Regions from separate parts of the Robbsia betulipollinis genome, predicted to be linked through region 3. Evidence: predicted binding sites of a transcription regulator. Region 3 holds the regulator's gene; each other region holds the start of a gene.

Region 1 (3,253 bases), on a different contig from region 3:
GCTTGCCGACACGCTCGTCCCCGTCCGGGCCCCCGCCGCCGGGCGGCGCGTCCGGCCACAGGCGGATGATCTGACGCTCGGCGGCGAAAGACGCCGCGGGGAGGAGCGCCGGGAACAGGGCGGCGCCCAACGAGAGCTTGACGAAAGATCGACGTGTTGTCATGGAAAGGTCGTACGGAAGGGTTTTTCGGGAAGGAATAGCAGGATATGGAGATCGGCCGGGAATGGCGGAAGCGTCATGCCGCCTCCCACTCGACATGCACGACGCGCATCGGCATGTCGTGCGCCGCGCAGTACGCCAGCCAGCGTAGCTGGTTGTCCTGGAGCCGGTCGCCCGGCCCCTTGATTTCGACCATCTCGTAACGGCCTTCCTCGGGCCAGAAACGGATCAGGTCGGGAAAGCCGGTGCGATTCGCGACCACGTCGACCATCAGCCGTTCGAAGCAGCGTTTCAGATGCGCGGCGGGCAGACAGCGCAGCGCGAGCTGCAGCAGGTCGTCGGTGAGCCAGCCCCAGAAGACGAATGGCGACTGCAGGCCGGCCTTCGCATGAAAGTGGCGCAGGATCGTCGCCTTGTAGTCCTCGCCATCGAGTTGCGCGAGCGCGGCCGCGAACCACGGCGTGCGGCGCGCGGCGAAGTCGGGCGCATGCAGGTCGGCCGGTCCGCTCTGGAACGGATGGAAAAACGCGCCGGGCACGGCGGCGAAGATCGCATCCCAGCAAAGCAGGCCGAACAGGGAGTTGAGCAGGGCGTTCTCGACGTAGTGGACGACCGTGCCGGGTTCGGCCAGCGCTTCGCACGCGATGCGCTCGACGCTGAACGGTCCGCTCGGCCGGGGCAGCACCAGCCGGGTCTTGGCGAGCCGCGGCGCGGCGGGCTGGCGCGCGAGCGGCGTGCCCAGTGCGCGGTGCAGGCGCGGCAGCATGCGCGCGACGCGCTGCGCTTCGGCGTCGCTTTCCGGTGCATCGAGCGCGACCCGCGCGAGGGCGAGGGCCGCGTCGGGCCTGCCCGCGCGCTCCAGGACGCGCATGCGCCGGTGTCGCGCGCCCGGGTATGCGCTGCCTTGGTAGACCGCCAGCGCGCGTGTCCAGTCCTGCCGCCGCTCGCAATGCTGCCCGAGCCGGAACAGCAGCTTGTCGCGGCGATGCGCAAGCCAGGAGTTGGCGCGCGTGGATGCGGCGGTGATGTCCGTGTCCGACATCGCCACGTGCAGCAGTGCATCGAAGGCATCGTCATCGTGTGCCGTGCCCAGCAATTCGAGCGTTTCGCGGCACGCGTGCAGCACCAGATAGGCGTCGACGTCCGCGCGGCACTGGAAGGCGCGCGACGAGCGCTCGAATGCCACCTGCTCGTACTGGAAGACGCCCAGGTCGGCCAGCACGAACTCGCTCCAGTCCTGGTGCAGATTGCCGAAAAACAGCAGGCGCAGCCGGTCGACCCGCGCGCCGATCGTGACCTGCAACACCGCGTCGTCCGCGGTGGGGTGCCATTGCGCATAGGGGCGGGCGTCGGGGTGGTCGCGCCGCAGGCTGTCGAGCGCGTCGGACTTGCGGCCGCGCAGCACCGCGCGCCTGTCGGGAAAAACGTGCGCCAGTTCGACTTTCGTCACCAGACGGAAGACGTCGTCGAGGGTCAGCAGCGGCGCGGCGTCGAGCCAGCCATGCGCGCACAACGGCGCGCTGGCGGCCAACGGACATCCGATTTCCTCGTAGACCAGGCGTGCCGTGCGGAACAGGGAGCCGCGGCGCATCACCATGCGCACCAGCAGGGCGCGCGAGGCACGCGGCAGCAGGGAAAAGTCGCGGATGAATGCGCGCTCGTCGGCATCGAGCAGATCGTCGCTGCGTTCGGCGACCCAACGGATCGCCCGCTCGAAGTTCGCGAGATAGTAGTAGGGATCGGGGGAGCTGGCGGGCACGAAAGAAGGCGTAAGCGGACGCGGGTGCTGTGTATTCGTACAGCGATGATAGCACCGGCGCGTACGTGGCGCGGCGGCGCGCGCGGACCGGGCTGCGCCGCCGCGCGCGTTCGCGTCCGCGCTGTCCGTTGCAGGCCACGGCGCGGTGCGCCGTGTGCACGAGTCGTCCCGGTTCTGGCAAGATGCCGCGTTGCGCGCGGTGCGGCGCTCTTCCGACCTCCCTTCATGCTGGAATCCCGATGCATCTTGCCGTAGGCGGCGTGCTGTCCCTTTTTCTTCACCATGCCCTTTTCCTGGTCGTGACGGCGGCGGCGACGCTGACGCAGACGCTGACCGGTTTCGCCTTCGGGCTGGTGTTCCTCGCGCTGATGGCGAGTTTCCACCTCGCGCCGCTCCCCGCCGCGGCAAACGTGGTGAACGTGATGGTACTGGCGAACGCGGCACTGCTGGTGCGGCGCCGCCCGCAGTTGCCCGCGGGCGTGGCCTTGCCGATCTATGGCAGCAGTCTGGTGGGGGTGGCGCTCGGCGTCGCGCTGCTGGGCTGGATCAGCGGTGGCGCGGTGACCGTGCTGCGCCTGTTGCTGGGGATCGCCGTGCTGGTGTGCAGCCTGCTGCTGGTGGTCGCGCGCCGCCGCCGCGAGACGGTTTCCGGCAGGGCCTCGTTCGCCTTTTACGGCGGTTTGTCGGGCGTGATGGGAGGACTGTTCGCCAGCGCCGGCCCGCCGATGGTGTTCCAGATGTACCGGCAGCCACTGGCCGCCGGTACGATCCGGGAGACGCTCGTCCTGCTGTTCGCCGTCAACGCGGTGCTTCGCCTGGTGTTGATCGTCTCGCAAGGCCGCTTCGACGCGGCGTCGGCGCTGCTGTCCATCGAGGCGCTGCCGGTGGTGCTGGGCCTGACCTGGGCGTGCCAGCGGCATCCCCCACGCTTGTCGCCTACTGCGGTCAAACGCGTGGTCTTCGTCCTGCTGTCGGGCGCCGGACTGAGCCTGGTGTTGCCGGCGTTGCGCCTGCTGTTTTCCTAGAGGGTGTCATGCGCTTTCACGGGCCCGCGTGAAGGTTTTCCCGAAAAATCAAACCCCTGTTTAAAATGTCTCAATATTCGCCCTTCCCGGCCGTTAGCGGAGAGGAGGCAGGGGCGAGCGACGATGTTCCGCAAGGCGTATTTGTCAGTACGAGCCACCCACGGCCACCCGCGCCCGATGGCAACCGCCAAAGGCGGGGAATTCACAAGAGACGATACGATGGATTTTTCGGGACCGCGAGTTCCCGCCTCGCATGCGGCGACGGCGCTCACGCACCTGCTCGCGGGGGCGGTCAAGACCCTGGAATGC
Region 2 (3,253 bases), on a different contig from region 3:
GGCGAGGCCGGTTGACGCGGGATGGCGATATATCGGAGTATTCGGAGCGGGTTGTCGCCATTCGGCGCACGCTTCTCCCCATCCGTTGTCCTTTCACACACACGAGGTTCCCTGATGTCTGGTCGTTTTGTCGCAGCGTTGTTGGTCGTGGGTTCCCTGTTTGCGTTGGCCGGCTGCAACACCGTCGCGGGCATCGGCGACGACATTTCGGGGTCGGCCCGTAGCGTCAAGCGCGCGCTCTGAAGCCTGTATGACCCGGTCGAAGGCACCGCTTCCGAATCGCAAAAGTGGACGACTCCGTCTACAATTCCAGGATGACGACCAGGAGCGCGAGCGTGACGATGGGTGACGACGAAAGGGTGTCCCGTGGCGCGGCCGGCGATGCGAAGCGCGCCGAAGGGACGGCGCGCGCGCCCCGTCAGGCACGGGGCAAGGCGCGCGTGGAAACGATTCTCGATGCCACTGCCGCGGTGATCATGGAAAAGGGACTGAGCGGCGTCACGATGCACGGCGTCGCCAAGCAGGCCAGCACGCCGATCGGCTCGATGTATCACTTTTTCCCGGACCGGGATGCCTTGCTCGATGCGCTGGAGGAACGGCACGCGACCGGCACCGCGGAGATCGGCCGGGATATCGCTGCGACATCCGTAGACACGTGGCGGGCGCTCTCTCCGGAAGCGGTGGTGGACCGATTGGCCGCGCCGTACATCCGCTATCTGGAAAGCCACCCCGACTGTCTGTCCTTCATGTCGCGCAACTATCCGCCCCTGACGAACGATGATGCAGTGAACCGGTACAGGGCAGTCATCGATGCCCGGCTGCCGCAGGCGCAGGCAGCGGATCGCCAGCTCTACGCCGACATGCTTCACGCGCTCGCGTTGGGATGCATGACGGTGAAATTCGGCGCCGCGGCGGCGCCGGTCGCACGCGCCAGCCAATACCTGCGCGAAGTGCAGCGCGCGCTCACCGCCTATCTCACGGCGGTCGAAGCGGCGACCGGCGTCTGAACCAGGGCGGGGATGTCGCCCGCCTGGCGCCGTTACACGTTTTTGTCGACCAGCAAGCCCCGGCGCTCGTCGAAGCCCACCAGACGCGTGGCGCTGTGATAGCACTGGATTGCGAAAAGCCGGGTATTGGCGAGTTGTCCCTTGCGCTGCACGGGCTGCGCCGCCGGAACGACCGACAGGCGGGCAAGAGGCGAAAGCGTTGTCGTCAAATACATGATGCGGACTCCGGAAGCCAGGGCAGTGCGGAACGAACGCCTATCCGAAAACCCTGCGACAAGGCGGTGGTATGAGTGAAGTATGTCTTTACTAGACAAATTCGTCTAGTCAATAATTAGACATTCCTGTCTAATTATTGGCGTCCCTTGGGCCTTCCGTCGTGCCCTTTCATGGTGAACGCTTCGTGCAGAGTATGCCCGCGGCAGGCAAGAACCCTTTGTGCACGAACGCACGCTTCCCCTCATGTAAACCTCCTCGTCGTCATCCGCGCCACGGTTCGCGTCACGACTCGCAGCGGCGGCGCGTTTCGATAAAAATGGGGGCTTTTCCGAACTCACGCTATACTACTGTACATATATACAGTAAACGTGAAACCCGGCATGCTTTCGTCCGTCCTCCGCTCGCCAGAGTCCATCCATCCGTCGCTTTGGCGCGGCACGCAACTCGCACAGGGACGCGGCCCATGCGTCGATACCGGCGATGCCGCCTTTTCCCATGAATTACCGGGCGGCGGCTGGCCGCTGGGGGTGCTGGTCGAGCTGCTGATCCAGCAACCGGGCATCGGCGAACTGCGGCTGTTGCGCCCCGCCCTCGAAGCGCTCGGCGCGCGGCCGCTGATACTACTGGAGCCGCCGCACATGCCGAACCAGACGGCGTTCACGCACTGGGGCATGCCGCTCGACCGGCTGCATCTGATTCGCGCGCCCCGCGGCGCGGACGCGCTCTGGGCCGCCGAGCAGATCCTGCGCGCCGGAAGTTGCGGCGCCCTGCTGTTCTGGCAGGATCCCATCCGTCACGATGCGCTGCGCCGCTTGCATCTCGCCGCGCAGTCGTCGGACACGCTGTTCATCCTGTTCAGGCCGTTGAGCACCCTGCATCACGCCTCGCCGGCCCCCCTGCGGCTCGCGCTCAGGCCCGCGCAGGACAGCCTCCATGTCGAATTCGTCAAACGGCGCGGCCCGGCACGCGACCTTCCCCTGGCGGTCGCGCTCGGGCCGTCCCCTCTTCTCCTGAACCGTCATGCACCTGTGGATCGGCGTCCATCTACCGCACCTGTCCCTCGAAGTGTTCCGGCCCACCTGGTCGATTGAGCCGCATGCGGGTCTGGTGGTCCTGGAACACGAACGCGTGCTGGCCATGAGCCTCGCGGCCCGCGCGGCCGGCGTACGGCCGGGGATGCGGCGCGGCAGCGTGCTCGCGCTGTTGCCCGCCGCGGCGGTCAGGGATCGCGCGACCGCGCTGGAAAACAGGGCGCTACGCGGTCTCGCCACGGCGTTGATGCAGTATTCGCCGCAGGTCGCGCTGACGCCGGATGCCACCATCCTGATGGACGTGTCGGCGAGCCTGCGTCTGTTCGGCGGGATCCGCGCGCTGCGCGGCCGCGTCCGCACGACGATTCGCGCGTGCGGTCTGACCGCGCGTCTGAGCCTGGCGCCGACAGGCACCGGCGCCGGCATGCTGGCGCGCGCCGGCGCCGGCCATGCGCTGCGCCTGCACGCGCGCGACCGGGTTCCGGCGCACGCGCCGCGCCACGACGGCGCCGATGGCTGCCGGCGTTCGCTGGAAACCCTGCTGAACGGCTTGCCGCTGAGGCTTTTGCCGGCTGCCCAGCCCTTCGCCGAGTGGTTCGCCGGCCTGGGATGCGCGACGCTCGGCGACCTGCGCCGCCTGCCGCGCGCCGGCCTCAAGCGGCGCTGCGGCGACACGGTGCTCGACCGGCTCGATCAGGCGCTCGGCGCCGCCGCCGAAATGTTCGAATGGCTCAGCCTGCCGGAAAGCTTCGACATCCGTCATGAGTTGCCGGACCGCATCGAGCGCAGCGAAGCGGTGCTCGCCTACGTGGGCGCGCAGGTCGCGCAGTTGACCGGCTGGCTGGTGACCCGGCAAATGGCCGTGACGGGGATCCTGCTGCAGCTCGAACACGAACGCGGCCGCGACGCGATGCCGCCCACGGACATTCCCGTCGCGCTCGCCGAACCGACCTGGCAGGACAGCCATCTGCTGCGGCTGCTCGCGCAACGCCTGACACG
Region 3 (3,253 bases):
ACTCTCTTGACCTACTCGCCTCTGGAAATCATCTATCTTGGCGGTTTCGATATCGATTTCCGGGCAGCTGAGGCTGTTTTTTTCATAGGCGGTCAGTTCGCTCTCCCGCCCGTAAAACTTCGTCGCGCAACCGGCGAGCGCCGTACAAACGATCAGGGTACTCAGTAGTCGTCTTTTCATGGTCCTTCGCCTGCAGCGATACGCGGTGCGCTGTCGAGCGAGCAGCGGACCGACCCACTCCTGCCTTGCACAGCCAGGTGTTTCAAAGTGAAACTCAGCCTACCGGCGGTTCCGCTGCTTCGCCTTGTCCCGGTGGGTCGTTGGGCGCAGCGTCGCGCCCTTCGTCGGCCCGGTCGGGAATCGCGCTCTTTTCGTTGTCGCTATGCTTGGCCACCGTAACGTCTGCTGCCGGTGCCGCGGGGGTCTTGTTGTCTTCGCTCATTCGGATTCTCCTGTCATGGTTGACTCAGTCGTCAAGCAATAATGATACCAGTGCGTTGCTCACCTCAGGAGTGCTTATCTCCGTTCGCGTACGATACATCTGCAGACAGGGCAAAAACCAGGCAAGACGCGGGTGCAACGTGGGGATTGAGGCCAGGGGCGGGGGCGAGGATCAGATCGAACGGCCCGCTTCGTTTCCCGTTGTCATCATGGCCGCGCTCTCGTCCGCGATGCAGCGATCGATCATCCGGCATATTGCGTCGATCTTTCCGACCATGGTGGTGCCCGAACTGCCACGATAAACGCGCACCGCGCTGCGGGTCGCGGATAGCGGCGTGACCTGAACCGGACGTACGGAGGCCGTGCGCTTGATGCCGCCACCCGCGATTCCCGAGCCGAAGCGTTGCGATTCGGCAGGCGTCGCCGCTGCTGCGGGAAACTCGCCCTTGTCGCCCTTGTCGCCCTTGTCCCGGCAGGAGCGAAAGACGCGGGTGAGTCGCGCTCGCCCGAAGGTATGAAGCGCGGTACTGGCAGACAACAGGCGGACGAGCCTCGACATGACGTTTCTCCGTTCAAAGTTGGGTAGGACGTATGAGACCGACGGCGATACCTTCGAGCTCAAAGTCCGTTCGCTCGCGGTCGACCAAAATATTCGAAAAATCAGGGTTTTCTGCAATCAACTCGACGCCCGTGGCAGTGCGCTTGAAACGCTTCACCGTCACTTCGTCGCCCAGTCGCGCCACAACGATCTGGCCGTCGTTCGCTTCGCGGCGACGTTGCACCGCGAGGAGATCGCCATCGAGAATACCCGCGTCACGCATGCTCAGGCCCCTGACCGTGAGCAGATAATCCGGCTTGTTCGAGAACATCGCCGGATCGCAGCCGTACTGACGCAAGACGTGTTCCTGCGCCAGAATCGGATTGCCGGCCGCGACCTGACCTATGAGCGGAAGAAACAGTGCGCGCGTTAGCGAGGCGGCCGGTGCGGCGTCGTTCGCCGCGTCCGGTTGGACGATCCGGATACCGCGCGATGCACCCGGCGCCAGTTCGATTACGCCCTTGCGGGCGAGCGCACGCAAGTGTTCCTCGGCGGCGTTCGCCGAGCTGAATCCCAATTCCGCGGCAATCTCCGCGCGTGTGGGCGGGAAGCCGCTGCGCTCGATGGCACGCTGCACTAATTCAAAGACTTGCTGCTGTCGTGCGGTAAGCTTGAGCATGACGTCGTTCCTGGATGCGATACTGTAATTCTATACAGTATTTTCCGGCTGGCAACCTTTTTCGCCGGTCGCCGCCGCATGTCCGTCATCGATGTGGGTCCCATGCGACGTGGCAATTGCGGTTGCAAGTAGCGTGCCTCTGTGCGCTACAGTCGCGGTTTCCCCATCCTTCGCCCCGGTTGTTTCCAGATGAATGTTCCTCCTGCTTCAACACCGTATTTTCCCGCTGGCGATGCGCCAGCCCGCGTGGCGCCGGACGCCATCGGCGCACTGCCCGCCGCATCGCCTGTCACGCCTGCGGGTCCGCCGCTTGCCGCCGCTGCCGGAAGGGCTGCCGCGGCACGACCGGCGACCCTGCCGCGCGTGGTGATACTGGGCACGGGCGGAACGATCGCCGGGTCGGGCGCAAGCGCGGCAGAATCCCTTCATTACCGCGCGGGCGCGCTCACGCTCGACGTGCTGTTGGCGGCGGTTCCCGGTCTCGATCGGCTGGCCGCCATCGCGTCCCGGCAATTCGCCGCAATCGACAGCAAGGATGCCAGTCTCGATTTCCTGTGTGGTCTGAGTCGCGAGGTCAACGCGGTGCTGGCACGCGACGATGTCGATGGCGTCGTGATCACGCATGGCACCGATACGCTGGAAGAAACGGCTTACTGGCTGCATCTGACGGTGGGCAGCGACAAACCGGTCGTGATGACTGCGGCGATGCGTCCCGCGACCGCACTCTCGGCGGACGGCCCGGCGAATCTCTTCGACGCGGTCACGCTCGCCGCGGCACCGGCTGCGCGCGGACAGGGCGTGCTGGTGGCATTCGGCAACCGCATCCACTCCGCACGCGATGTGGTCAAGGCGAGTAGTCACTCGGTGAACGCTTTCGCCTCGCCGGAATCGGGCGCACTGGGTTGGGTTCAGGATGGCCAGGTCGCGTTCGCACGGGCCGCTCAGGATCTGCACACCGGGTTGCACACCGGGTTGCACACCGGGTTGCACACATCCGGTAGCCGTTTCGCCCGTGCATCGGGCTGGCAGGCCGCGGATCTGGCCGCCGTCGATATCGTGGTGAGTCATGGAGGCGTTTCGCCCAGGTACATCGACGCCCTGATGCGCGATTCCGCCGGGCGGGTGGCCGGCGTGGTCGTCGCCGGTACCGGCAATGGCTCGCTGCATGCCGATCTGCAGCAGGCGTTGGCGCAGCTGCCGGGCGCCGGCATCGCGGTCGTGCGCTCCAGCCGTGCGCTGGAGGTACGTGTGACGCGTGGCGCGGCGGTCGACGATGCGGCGCTCGGCTTCGTGGCGAGCGGTACGCTGAACCCGTACAAGGCACGGCTGCTATTGCTGCTCGCGCTATCGGACGGCATCGCGGCGCCCACTGCCCTGCAGACCCTGTTCGATGCCTATTGAAGCGTTTTTCCATAGCGCATGACCGACATCCGGTGCCGCTCATCCGGTGCCGCTCAGCGAGCCCGCGCCGCATCCTCCAGCTGCGCGCGCAGTGCCGCCACCAGAGCCCGCACCCCGGCGAGGTCCGCCAGAAAATCGCGATTCGCCCGAGAGAGCCGGACGGCAGCGCGCGCCGTGTCGCCGGCGTCCGGCGC

What was found. Region 3 encodes LexA, which represses DNA repair genes until DNA is damaged. Its sites were predicted from a motif close to ACTGTATNNNNATACAGT; they were not measured.
Region 1: OVY01_RS03040 (VRR-NUC domain-containing protein) is a predicted target of LexA. The motif match lies at 1,946-1,963, and genes of this name have one in related genera.
Region 2: imuA (translesion DNA synthesis-associated protein ImuA) is a predicted target of LexA. The motif match lies at 1,570-1,587, and genes of this name have one in related genera.

What each region holds. Positions count from the first base shown of each region.
Region 1 is NZ_JAPMXC010000001.1:695,634-698,886, reverse strand. It holds gene OVY01_RS03045 (alpha/beta hydrolase) at 1-163, opposite strand, end outside; gene OVY01_RS03040 (VRR-NUC domain-containing protein) at 237-1,919, opposite strand; gene OVY01_RS03035 (TSUP family transporter) at 2,159-2,944, shown strand; gene OVY01_RS03030 (putative bifunctional diguanylate cyclase/phosphodiesterase) at 3,164-3,253, shown strand, end outside.
Region 2 is NZ_JAPMXC010000010.1:655,089-658,341, reverse strand. It holds gene OVY01_RS20675 (hypothetical protein) at 115-243, shown strand; gene OVY01_RS20670 (TetR/AcrR family transcriptional regulator) at 315-1,007, shown strand; gene OVY01_RS20665 (hypothetical protein) at 1,040-1,222, opposite strand; gene imuA (translesion DNA synthesis-associated protein ImuA) at 1,604-2,314, shown strand; gene OVY01_RS20655 (Y-family DNA polymerase) at 2,244-3,253, shown strand, end outside.
Region 3 is NZ_JAPMXC010000002.1:112,318-115,570, forward strand. It holds gene OVY01_RS12330 (hypothetical protein) at 1-180, opposite strand, end outside; gene OVY01_RS12335 (hypothetical protein) at 275-442, opposite strand; gene OVY01_RS12340 (hypothetical protein) at 614-1,000, opposite strand; gene lexA (transcriptional repressor LexA) at 1,014-1,658, opposite strand; gene OVY01_RS12350 (asparaginase) at 1,848-3,059, shown strand; gene OVY01_RS12355 (ATP-binding protein) at 3,113-3,253, opposite strand, start outside.